Regions from separate parts of the Enterobacter sp. fkY84-1 genome, predicted to be linked through region 1. Evidence: predicted binding sites of a transcription regulator. Region 1 holds the regulator's gene; each other region holds the start of a gene.

Region 1 (3,119 bases):
AGCGCAGTACCAGCAGCCAGGTAGCATCGCGCACCCACAGCATCCCCAGGCAGCCCACGGCAAAAATGGCCAGACCCAGCAGCAGTACCGGTTTACGGCCGAAGCGATCCGAGAGGGGTCCCCAGAGCAGTTGGGCGAAAGCAAAACCGGCAAGGAACAGGCTCAGGCTGGCGCTGATGGCCGCGGCAGGGGTTTGCAGGTCTTCCTGCATCGCGGCAAACGCGGGCAGGTACATGTCGGTGGCCAAAAAGCCCAGCACGCTTAAGCCGCCGAGCCAGACTAAAAATCCTTTCCTGGGTTGCATTCTTTTATTCTCCTGAGGAGGCAGGTGTACGTTGGCGCAGAGTGTAGGGAGTGCAAAGCGGCTTGTGAAACGCTAATATTTGGCGGGTGCATTCAAATTTTTTGCAGGCAGAAAATGTGGTCAGATTATTCGCTTGAAGTGGTCGATGCTGTTGCGCGTAACGGCAGCTTTAGCGGTGCAGCGCAGGAGTTGCACCGCGTCCCTTCGGCCATCAGCTACACGGTGCGTCAGCTTGAGGAGTGGCTGGCGGTTCCGCTGTTTGAACGGCGGCATCGCGACGTGGAATTAACGCCCGCCGGAGCATGGTTTTTGAAAGAAGGGCGTTCTGTTATCAAAAAAATGCAGATCACCCGCGAACAGTGTCAGCAGATCGCCAACGGCTGGCGGGGGCATCTCGCCATCGCGGTAGATAACATCGTGAAGCCGGAACGCACCCGACAAATGATCGTGGATTTCTATCGTCATTTCTCTGACGTCGAGCTACGGGTCTCGCAGGAGGTGTTCAACGGCGTCTGGGATGCGCTGGCGGACGGCAGGGCGGAGATGGCGATTGGCGCGACGCAGGCGATCCCGGTCGGGGGACGTTACGCCTTTCGCGACATGGGTATGCTGAGCTGGAAATGCGTGGTGGCCAGCGATCATCCTCTGGCAGCGATGGAAGGTCCGCTGAGCGACGATACGCTGCGCAACTGGCCGTCGCTGGTGCTGGAGGATACGTCCCGTTCATTGCCCAAGCGTATCACCTGGCTTCTGGATAACCAGCGGCGGGTGGTGGCTCCTGACTGGGAATCATCGGCGACGTGCCTCAGCGCCGGGCTGTGCGTCGCGATGGTGCCCGCTCATTTTGCGCGTCCGCGCATCGATACCGGAGAATGGGTTGAACTGACGCTGGAGAATCCTTTCCCGGACGCGGCCTGCTGCCTGACCTGGCAACAAAATGATGTCTCGCCCGCCATGGCCTGGCTGCTGGATTATCTGGGGGACAGCGAAACCCTAAACCGGGAATGGTTACGGGAGCCAGCGTAGCTGGCCCCGTCAAGGGATTAACGACGGTAGTCGCGGAACGGACCGTCCGCAACGGAACGGCGTTCAATCAGGCGCGGGTGAACTTCAATGGACTGCGACTCTTCGCGCTTGTTGACGATCCTGTCCAACAGCATATTGAAGGCCGTTTCGCCCAGCGAATCTTTTGGCTGGTGAATGGTTGTCAGCGCCGGGGTGAAAAAGCGCGCGTTACGCACGTTGTCATACCCGATCACGGAAATATCCTGCGGTACGCGCAGACCCAGCTCATCGGCGGCGCAGAGTGCGCCCATGGCCATGATGTCACCACCGCAGAAAACGGCGGTCGGGCGGTGCTGCTGGGAAACGATCTGCTGCATCGCGCGGTAGCCTGATTCCGGCTCAAAGTCGCCCTGCACGATCCAGTTTTCCGGCACGGTGATGAGCGCTTCTTCCATCGCTTTCATAAAACCGGCCAGACGGCCCGCGCCGGTGTTACGCTCCAGCGGACCGGGGATCACGCCAATCTCGCGGTGACCGCGTTCGATCAGGTAACGACCCGCCATGTAACCGCCTTCGAAGGCGTTGTCGATGACGGAGTCGGTGAAGTCCGCGCGCGCTTCACCCCAGTCCATGACCACCATGGGGATATGGCGATACTCTTCCAGCATCGACAGCACGGATTCCGGGTACTCGGAACACATGACCAGCAGGCCATCGACGCGCTTTTGCGCCATCATCGACAGGTAGGCGCGCTGTTTTTCTATGCTGTTCCACGCGTTGCCCAGAATCAGGGTATAGCCTTTCTGGAAGCAGTTCTTCTCTACCGCTTCTATGATCTCGGCAAAATAGGCCGCTTCACTGCTGGTCGCCAGCAATCCAATGGATTTGGTGTGATTAACCTTGAGGCTGCGCGCAACCGCACTTGGCGAATAGTGCAGCTCTTTGATTGCTGCCCAGACGGCGTTGCGCGTCTCTTCCGCCACAAAGCGGGTTTTGTTAATTACATGTGATACGGTTGTAGTGGAAACGTTTGCGCGTTTTGCTACGTCTTTAATTGTTGCCATTAAATGTCACTCCAGACCATATCCTAAACTCCTGAAAAACTTGAAGGTAAACGTTTGCCTTCTCTCACCCTTATCACGCAATCTTGAATTGCGGCACGCCGGGAAAACGACACGGGACGTCAGGAGGGGGTCAATGGCCGGTACGCTAATAAATTTAGCGTGGAATTTTGTCCTATCTTGATGAAAAGGGGAAGAGGTAAAGTGTTTATCAGCCTAAATCCAGGAAGATTTTTGACGTAAATTATGCAAAAATGAGCAGGCTCACTTTTCGTGGGGGGATTAAAAGGAGAAAAATTGATGAGTTCCGATCTGAAGTTTTCGCTGTTCACCACCGTGGTTGTGCTGGCTCTGATTGTCGCGGCGGGTCTGACGGCCGCGCTGCACTGATTTACGCGGAGGGAGAGCCTTCTCCCTCCCGCTCCCCCCGATTGTTACTCCTAAGGCAAAAATCTTTTGCCATTTTGTTAACTTCTCATTTTTTGTGATTGATGTCATGCTTTCCGCTTCTTTGTTCTGTGTCACCACATGACACGGCATCCGGAGTTGACGCATGAAAATCAATTTTCCCCTGCTGGCCCTGGCGATTGGCGCTTTTGGGATTGGCACCACTGAATTTTCCCCGATGGGGTTACTGCCCGTTATCGCCCGCGGCGTGGACGTCTCGATCCCTGCGGCCGGCATGTTAATCAGCGCCTACGCCATTGGCGTGATGGTGGGGGCGCCGCTGATGACGCTTCTTCTTTCAC
Region 2 (3,119 bases), 1.5 Mb from region 1:
GTCGGGTAAGCGCGGCGCCACCCGACATAACAAACTACTCTTCCGCCGCATAGCCCTGCGGGGGTAACTTCACGCCATCCAGCCAGGCAGCGCCGTCGCGCATTTCGAGGCGCCCGTCGACAAACCAGCTTACCACCAGCGGGTATATGGCGTGTTCCTGGGTCTGCACGCGTTCGGTCACGTCTTCTTCGCTGTCGCCGTCAAAGACCGGGACTTTGGCCTGCAGGATCACCGGACCGCCGTCCAGCTCGTCGGTAACGAAATGCACGGAGGTGCCGTGCTCCTCATCGCCGTTTTCCAGAACCTGACGATGGGTGTGCAGGCCGGGATATTTCGGCAGAAGAGAAGGGTGAATATTCAGCAGACGTCCGGCGTAGTGCGCAACAAAAGCCGGGCTCAGAATGCGCATATAGCCCGCCAGCACCACGACGTCCGGTGCGTAGGCATCAATCTCCTGAACCAGCTCGCGGTCAAAGGCTTCACGCCCGGCGAACTGGCTGGCTTCCAGCGCGTGCGCGGGAATGTTCGCTTCCCGCGCGCGCTCAAGGCCGAACGCGTCGGCCTTATTGCTGAATACTGCCCGAATGGTGCCGTTGATTTTCTTCTGTTTGCAGGCGTCAATGATGGCCTGCAAATTGCTTCCGTTGCCGGAAATGAGCACCACGATGTTTTTCATTCAATGACCACACGCTGTTCGGAATCGGAGGCTTTAATCGTACCGATTTTCCACGCGTTTTCACCTTTTTCGGTCAGCAGTTTAACCGCTTTATCCGCTTCGCTTGCTGGCAGGGCGATAACCATGCCCACGCCGCAGTTAAAGGTGCGGTACATTTCGTGAGAGCTCACGTTGCCTGCGGTCTGCAGCCAGTTAAACACGGCTGGCCACTGCCATGAGGATTCGTCGATTACGGCCTGGGTGTTGTCCGGCAGCACGCGCGGGATGTTCTCCCAGAAGCCGCCGCCGGTCAGGTGGGCGATAGCGTGCACGTCAACGTTCTCAATCAGTTCCAGCACGTTTTTCACGTAGATGCGGGTTGGGGCCAGCAGATGGTCTGCCAGCGGTTTCCCTTCAAGCTCGGTGGTCAGCGGGTCGCAGCCGCTCACTTCGAGAATTTTACGCACCAGGGAGTAGCCGTTGGAGTGCGGGCCGCTGGAGGCCAGCGCGATCAGCACATCGCCATCCGCCACTTTGCTGCCGTCGATAATTTCTGATTTTTCTACTACGCCGACGCAGAAGCCCGCGACGTCATAATCTTCGCCGTGGTACATGCCCGGCATTTCAGCGGTTTCGCCGCCGACCAGCGCACAGCCGGACTGCAGACAGCCTTCGGCGATACCGTTAATGACGCTGGCCGCGGTATCCACGTCCAGTTTGCCGGTCGCGTAGTAATCGAGGAAGAACAGCGGCTCTGCGCCCTGAACCACAAGGTCATTCACACACATCGCGACCAGATCGATACCAATCGTGTCGTGACGTTTTAAATCCATCGCCAGGCGCAGCTTGGTGCCTACACCGTCAGTACCCGAGACCAGAACAGGTTCACGATATTTTTGCGGCAGCGCGCACAGTGCGCCGAATCCACCCAGACCACCCATCACTTCCGGGCGGCGGGTTTTTTTCACCACACCTTTGATTCGGTCAACCAGCGCATTACCTGCGTCAATATCAACACCGGCATCTTTGTAGCTGAGAGAAGTTTTGTTGGTCACGGCTCAAGTCCCCACGCGATTGCATAGCTAGTAAGAAAAATCGGCGCAATTCTAACAGTCCAGGCAAACGTTTGCGAGCCTATTCTCGGTGCGGGGATCTTTTTTTCTCTCTGGCTTAGGCAGGGCGACAAACTTGACTCTGTTCACGAAAATGAAACCGGTTTCGGTGTTCTGCTTGCAACGGCTATCCCCTTTGCACATCATCGAACTGAAACCGGTTTCTGTAATTGTTTTTGCAGAAAATAACGCAGAATGAGGGAAAGCAAATGTCAGGATTTAAAGCAGATTTTCTGTGGGGTGGTGCCGTTGCGGCGCATCAGCTTGAGGGCGGCTGGAAAGAGGGCGGCAAGGGCGTTAGCGTTGCCGATGTGATGACGGCGGGTGCGCACGGCGTACCGCGCGAAATCACCAACGGCGTGCTTGAGGGGAAAAATTACCCTAACCATGACGCCATCGATTTCTACCACCGCTATAAAGAAGACATCAAACTCTTTGCCGAGATGGGGTTCAAATGCTTCCGTACCTCCATCGCCTGGACGCGTATCTTCCCGAAAGGTGACGAGCTTGAGCCGAACGAGGCCGGTCTGAAATTCTATGACGATCTGTTCGACGAGTGCCTGAAGTACGGCATCGAACCGGTTATTACGCTTTCCCACTTTGAGATGCCTTTCCACCTGGTCACGGAATACGGCGGCTGGCGCAACCGTAAGCTGATCGACTTCTTTGTGCGTTTTGCAAAAGTGGTTTTCCAGCGCTATCAGCATAAAGTGAAGTACTGGATGACCTTTAACGAGATCAACAACCAGGCCAACTTCCATGAAGATTTTGCGCCGTTTACCAACTCCGGGCTGAAGTACGCGCCGGGTGAAGATCGTGAGCCGGTGATGTTCCAGGCCGCGCACTATGAACTGGTGGCCAGCGCCCTGGCGGTGAAGGCGGGGCGCGAGATTAACCCGTCCCTGCAGATCGGCTGCATGATTGCCATGTGCCCCATCTACCCGCTGACCTGCGCGCCGGACGACATGATGATGGCGATGAACGCCATGCACCGCCGCTACTGGTTCACCGACGTCCATGTGCGCGGCAAGTATCCGCAGCATCTGCTCAACTACTTTGAACGTCGCGGCTTCGCGCTGGATATCACCGAAGAAGATAAAGTCGCGCTGACGCAGGGCTGCGTGGATTACATCGGGTTTAGCTATTATATGTCCTTCGCCACCAAGGCGACGGCGGACAACCCGCAGCTGGACTATGACGAGAGCAAGAGCCTGGTCTCTAACCCGTACGTGCAGAAATCCGACTGGGGCTGGCAGATTGACCCGGTGGGGCTGCGCTACTCCCTCAACTGGTTCTGGGATCACTACCAGCTGCCGCTGTTTATCGTTGAAAACGGCTTTGGCGCAATCGAC
Region 3 (3,119 bases), 1.6 Mb from region 1:
ATTGGCCGCATCGCGCTTGTCGTGCTGTTTATTATCTTTGGTTACCCGAAACTGACGGGGTTTAGCGGTACCGTACAATATATGACCTCGCTGGGTACGCCGATGCCCATGCTCGCGGCCATTATTGCGGTGGTGATGGAAGTGCCTGCCGCTATTCTGATCGTACTGGGCTTTTTCACCCGTCCTCTCGCGGTTCTCTTTGTCTTCTATACGCTGGGCACGGCGATTATCGGTCACCACTACTGGGATATGACCGGTGATGCAGTCGTACCGAATATGATTAACTTCTACAAAAACGTCAGTATTGCTGGCGCCTTTATTTTGCTGGCGATTGTGGGGCCAGGCGCCATCTCCCTTGACCGGCGTTAAGCCATAAAAAAAGGCCGCATGCGCGGCCTTTTTTATTTCTGCAGGGCAGAGGAATTATGCGTATACCGGGAAGCGCGCGCAGATATCCAGAACTTTACCCTTAACGCGCTCGATAACCGCTTCGTCATTGATGTTGTCCAGAACGTCACACATCCAGCCAGCCAGCTCTTTCACTTCCGCTTCTTTGAAGCCGCGGCGAGTCACGGCCGGAGAACCGATACGGATACCGGAGGTCACGAACGGGCTCTTCGGATCGTTTGGCACGCTGTTTTTGTTCACGGTGATGTTGGCGCGGCCCAGGGCAGCGTCAGCTTCTTTACCGGTCAGGTTCTTATCAACCAGATCCAGCAGGAACAGGTGGTTTTCAGTCCCGCCGGATACCACTTTGTAGCCACGGTTCAGGAACACTTCCACCATCGCTTTGGCGTTCTTAGCAACCTGCTGCTGGTAAACCTTGAACTCTGGCTCCATCGCTTCTTTCAGCGCGACCGCTTTTGCCGCGATAACGTGCATCAGCGGGCCGCCCTGCGCGCTTGGGAACACCGCGGAGTTCAGTTTTTTGTACAGCTCTTCGTCACCGCCCTTCGCCAGGATCAGGCCACCGCGTGGACCCGCCAGGGTTTTGTGGGTGGTGGTGGTCACAACGTGCGCATGCGGAACCGGGTTAGGGTAAACGCCAGCGGCAATCAGACCGGCAACGTGCGCCATGTCGACGAACAGGTACGCACCGATGCTGTCAGCGATTTCACGCATTTTTGCCCAGTCAACGATACCGGAGTAAGCAGAGAAGCCACCGATGATCATCTTCGGCTTGTGCTCTTTAGCCTGCTTCGCCATGTCTTCGTAGTCAATTTTACCGGACTCATCAATACCGTAAGGGATGATGTTGTACAGTTTGCCGGAGAAGTTAACCGGGGAGCCGTGAGTCAGGTGGCCGCCCTGCGCCAGGTTCATACCCAGAACGGTATCGCCCGGCTGCAGCAGCGCGGTGTAGACCGCGAAGTTAGCCTGGGAGCCAGAGTGCGGCTGGACGTTTGCATAGTCAGCGCCAAAAAGTTCTTTCGCACGATCGATAGCCAACTGCTCAACGATATCAACGTACTCGCAACCGCCGTAATAGCGTTTGCCCGGGTAACCTTCAGCGTATTTGTTGGTCAGCTGAGAACCCTGCGCCTGCATCACGCGCGGGCTGGTGTAGTTCTCGGAGGCGATCAGTTCGATGTGCTCTTCCTGACGTACTTTTTCCTGCTCCATAGCCTGCCACAGTTCGGCATCATAATCGGCAATGTTCATTTCACGCTTTAACATCCGCATCTCCTGACTCAGCTAACAAGTAAATTTTGGCCTGAAAAGGCAGTCCTGTTGGACGACGGGCAACAGTATAACTGATTAGTTCTGTGATAACAGGTCTTGACAAACGATTTTACGCAAACGTTTTCCTACCCGCCACGCAAGGGTTTGAGGAATAAAGCGCTCGCCCTTTCCAGCGGATTTCTTTTCAGGTTTGTGATGCATATTTTTCATCTTGCAAAGAACCATTTACAACGCAGGGGTATTTTTTATAAGATGCATTTAAAATACATCATTTAAATAACATCAGAAGGACGCGCTCATGCTCGACGCTCAAACCATCGCTACCGTAAAAGCCACTATTCCCCTGCTGGTGGAAACCGGCCCTAAACTCACCGCCCATTTCTACGATCGCATGTTCACGCACAACCCGGAGCTCAAAGAGATTTTCAACATGAGCAACCAGCGTAACGGCGATCAGCGTGAAGCGCTGTTCAACGCCATCGCGGCTTACGCCAGCAATATTGAAAACCTGGCTACGCTGCTGCCCGCGGTGGAAAAAATCGCGCAGAAACATACCAGCTTCCAGATCCAACCCGAGCAGTACAACATCGTCGGCACTCACCTGCTGGCGACGCTGGACGAAATGTTCAGCCCGGGTCAGGAGGTGCTGGACGCGTGGGGTAAAGCCTACGGGGTGCTGGCAAACGTGTTTATCAACCGTGAAGCACAGATTTACAGCGAAAACGCCAGCAAGAACGGCGGCTGGGAAGGCACCCGCGCATTCCGCATCGTTGAGAAAACGCCGCGCAGCGCGTTAATCACCAGCTTCGAGTTTGAGCCGGTGGACGGTAAACCGGTGGCCGATTACCAGCCAGGACAGTATCTGGGCGTGTGGCTGAAGCCTGAAGGTTTCCCGCATCAGGAGATCCGCCAGTATTCTCTTACCCGCAAGCCAAACGGCAAAGCCTACCGCATTGCGGTGAAGCGTGAGGACGGCGGTCAGGTTTCCAACTGGCTGCACAACGAAGCTAACGTGGGCGACGTGGTCAATCTGGCCGCGCCAGCGGGCGACTTCTTCATGGCCGTTGAAGCAAATACCCCGGTCACGCTGATCTCTGCGGGTGTCGGCCAGACGCCAATGCTGGCGATGCTCGATACGCTGGCAAAATCACACCACGGTGCGCAGGTTAACTGGTTCCATGCCGCCGAAAACGGCGACGTGCACGCCTTTGCGGATGAGGTGAAAACGCTCGGAGCCTCCCTGCCGCGTTTCACCGCGCATACCTGGTATCGTCTGCCGACGGAAGCGGATCGCGCTGCCGCGCAATTTGACAGCGAAGGGTTGATGGATTTACGCCAGCATGAAGGTGCGTTCAGTGCACCGGAGATGCAGTTCTACGTCTGTGGACCGGTGGCGTTTATGCAGTATGCCGCGAAGCAGCTGGTTGAGCTGGGCG
Region 4 (3,119 bases), 1.6 Mb from region 1:
GGTGCACAGCCGGATCGGGACTCTGGTCTTCGGTGCGCGGGATGAAAAAACCGGCGCGGCCGGTTCGCTGATGGACGTGCTGGGTCACCCGGGGATGAACCACCAGGTAAAGACTATCGGCGGGGTGCTTGCACCAGAGTGTTCGGGGCTATTAAGCGATTTCTTTCGAATGCGCCGTCAGCAGAAAAAGCAGCAAAAGGCAGAATTGAAGCCGACGGACGGTTAAGCTCGTCCGGCGCCACGACAGGGTAGCTTTGGGCCAGCCGTTTGGCCTCTGTCGCCTCTTTCTCTTTCTCCAGCAGATACCCGACCAGGCTAATCTGATATTTACGGATATTTTCCACGTAGGCGTAGGCTTCATGCCCGCGCGCGTAGCCGTACGTCAGCTTGTTATACCATGGCTTCTGGCTCAGCAGCGGCAGGCGCTGTTTTACGTCTGACCAGCTGTCCGGGTTGCCTTTCGTTTTGGCCGTCAGCGCTCGCGCATCCAGCATATGCGCATAGCCCATATTGTAGGCCGCCAGCGCGAACCAGATCCGCTCCTCTTCCGGCACCGTTTCCGGGACTTTGGCCATCATATCCTGCAGGTAGCGCGCGCCGCCGCTGATGCTCTGTTCCGCATCGGTACGGTCATTGACGCCGAGGCTCAGCGCGGTATTTTTAGTTAACATCATCAAACCACGTACGCCAGTCGGAGACGTGGCCTGGGTATCCCAGTGGGATTCCTGATACGAAATAGCCGCCAGCAGTTTCCAGTCAATTTCCTGGGCGTATTTTTCGAACAGCGGCTGCAGGTCCGGCAGGACGCTGTCTACCGCACGCAGGAAGCTGCGGGTGTCAACGTAGTCAAAGTCATCACCATGCCCGAGGTACTTCTCCTCCAGGCGCGCCAGCGTACCGTCTTCATTCATGGTGTTGAAGAAATCGAGCATCGCGGCAGAGAGGGTCTGATCGTCATCGAGCTGAGTAAACCAGGTCACAGGCTGCTCGTCGGTGACGTCCAGCGCCACGGCGATTTCAGGATGCACGCGCTGGAACAGGCTGATCGCGACCGAATCGGCGATGGTGTAGGGGATTTTCTGATCTTTTACCTGCTCCAGCAGCTCCGTCGTGCCGAGTTTCGCATCCACCGTCCAGCTCAGGTCCGGATATTTCTTCTCCTTGAGCTCGCGCAGATCGTCAATTACCACGTGACCGGGGGCAATCGTCAGCTGCCGATCGTTAATCGACGCCAGCGAGCGCGGGCGCAGGCTCCCGACGCGGTAAACCAGCTGCTGCGAAACGGAGTAGTAGGTCGGGCCTGGCTGATAGTTTTTGCTGCGCTCGCTGTTATACACCAGCCCGGCGGCCAGCATATCGGCATCGTCGTTATCGAGGTCGTCAAACAGCTGGTTGATATTCTGGCGGACGGTGATTTTCAGCTTTACGCCAAGGTAATCGGCGAACTGCTGTGCCAGTTCATAATCCAGTCCAATGATTTTGCCGTTGATGTCGCTGTAAATCAGCGGAGAGTTGAGGGTACTGACGCGCAATTCCCCCCGCTCCTGAATGGCGGCGATACGGTTTTCGGCTTTGCCGATCCAGGGGATGGAAGGCCAGAGGGCCACTGCCAACAGCAACGTTACAATGCCGATGAGCAGATAATTAATCTTTAATTTTTTCAATTAGTTAATTCTCTGCGACGCCGGTTGCCTCAGTCTGCTGTAGCCATGTTAACAATAAGGTTTGCCATTGAATGAGCGGCATTTTGCGTAAACTTGCGCCACTTGGCAACCAATTAGAGAGACAGGTCACATCTATTGTTAAATCTCTTTGCCAATTTTATTTCGACGCAAACGGTTTCGTCGGCGCTCAGGATTCTCTATAATGACGCCCGTTTTCCCCCCTTGCGCACACTGAAAGCGCCCCGGCGCTTCGAAGACGAGAGACTTATGATGGAAATTCTGCGTGGTTCGCCTGCACTGTCTGCCTTCCGTATTACCAAACTGCTGGCACGTTTTCAGGCGGCCGACCTTCCGGTAAGCAATATTTACGCTGAGTATGTCCATTTTGCTGACCTGAATGCCCCCCTGAATGCAGAGGAGCGCGTACAGCTGGAACGCCTGCTCAAGTATGGCCCAAGCCTCAGCAGCCATACGCCAACCGGCAAACTGATCCTTGCGACGCCGCGTCCGGGCACCATCTCCCCCTGGTCTTCCAAAGCCACCGACATCGCCCACAACTGTGGCCTGAGCCAGATTAACCGTCTGGAGCGCGGCGTGGCGTACTACGTGGAAGCCTCTACCCTGAGCGACGCGCAGTGGCAGGCGGTTGCGGCTGAACTGCACGACCGCATGATGGAGAGCGTATTTGCCTCTCTTGATGACGCGCAGAAGCTTTTCTCCCACCATCAGCCTGCGCCGGTACAGAGCGTGGACCTGCTGGGACAGGGCCGTCAGGCGCTGATTGACGCCAACCTGCGTCTCGGCCTGGCGCTGGCAGAAGACGAAATCGACTACCTGCAGGATGCGTTCGTTAAGCTCAACCGTAACCCGAACGACATTGAACTCTACATGTTCGCGCAGGCGAACTCGGAGCACTGCCGCCACAAGATTTTCAATGCCGACTGGATTATTGACGGCGAACAGCAGCCAAAGTCGCTGTTCAAAATGATCAAAAACACCATGGAGCAAACGCCTGACCACGTGCTGTCTGCCTATAAAGACAACGCCGCGGTGATGGAAGGTTCTGAGGTGGGCCGCTTCTTCGCCGATCGCGAAGCAGGGCGCTATGACTTCCATCAGGAGCCCGCGCATATACTGATGAAAGTGGAAACCCACAACCACCCGACGGCGATCTCCCCGTGGCCGGGTGCGGCGACCGGCTCCGGCGGTGAAATCCGTGACGAAGGGGCGACCGGTCGTGGTGCAAAACCAAAAGCGGGTCTGGTCGGTTTCTCCGTCTCCAACCTGCGTATCCCGGGCTTTGAACAGCCGTGGGAAGAAGATTTCGGCAAGCCAGAGCGCATTGTGACCGCGCTGGATATCATGACCGAAGGCCCGCTGGGCGGCGCGGCGTTTAACAACGAATTTGGTCGTCCGGCGCTGAACGGTTACTTCCGTACCTATGAAGAGAAAGTG

Evidence for each region. Region 1 encodes PurR, which represses purine synthesis genes. Its sites were predicted from a motif close to CANGCAAACGTTTGCNTG; they were not measured.
Region 2: purM (phosphoribosylformylglycinamidine cyclo-ligase) is a predicted target of PurR. The motif match lies at 1,771-1,788, and genes of this name have one in related genera.
Region 3: glyA (serine hydroxymethyltransferase) is a predicted target of PurR. The motif match lies at 1,794-1,811, and genes of this name have one in related genera.
Region 4: purL (phosphoribosylformylglycinamidine synthase) is a predicted target of PurR. The motif match lies at 1,829-1,846, and genes of this name have one in related genera.

What each region holds. Positions count from the first base shown of each region.
Region 1 covers NZ_CP169393.1:1,970,252-1,973,370, forward strand. Annotated here, with positions in the region: gene punC (purine nucleoside transporter PunC) at 1-304, opposite strand, end outside; gene punR (DNA-binding transcriptional activator PunR) at 419-1,330, shown strand; gene purR (HTH-type transcriptional repressor PurR) at 1,348-2,373, opposite strand; gene cydH (cytochrome bd-I oxidase subunit CydH) at 2,671-2,760, shown strand; gene ACEPLT_RS09415 (MFS transporter) at 2,924-3,119, shown strand, end outside.
Region 2 covers NZ_CP169393.1:3,442,044-3,445,162, reverse strand. Annotated here, with positions in the region: gene purN (phosphoribosylglycinamide formyltransferase) at 35-676, opposite strand; gene purM (phosphoribosylformylglycinamidine cyclo-ligase) at 673-1,710, opposite strand; gene ACEPLT_RS16425 (6-phospho-beta-glucosidase) at 1,977-3,119, shown strand, end outside.
Region 3 covers NZ_CP169393.1:3,527,359-3,530,477, forward strand. Annotated here, with positions in the region: gene ACEPLT_RS16790 (DoxX family protein) at 1-369, shown strand, start outside; gene glyA (serine hydroxymethyltransferase) at 424-1,677, opposite strand; gene hmpA (NO-inducible flavohemoprotein) at 1,982-3,119, shown strand, end outside.
Region 4 covers NZ_CP169393.1:3,537,730-3,540,848, reverse strand. Annotated here, with positions in the region: gene tadA (tRNA adenosine(34) deaminase TadA) at 1-226, shown strand, start outside; gene mltF (membrane-bound lytic murein transglycosylase MltF) at 114-1,664, opposite strand; gene purL (phosphoribosylformylglycinamidine synthase) at 1,932-3,119, shown strand, end outside.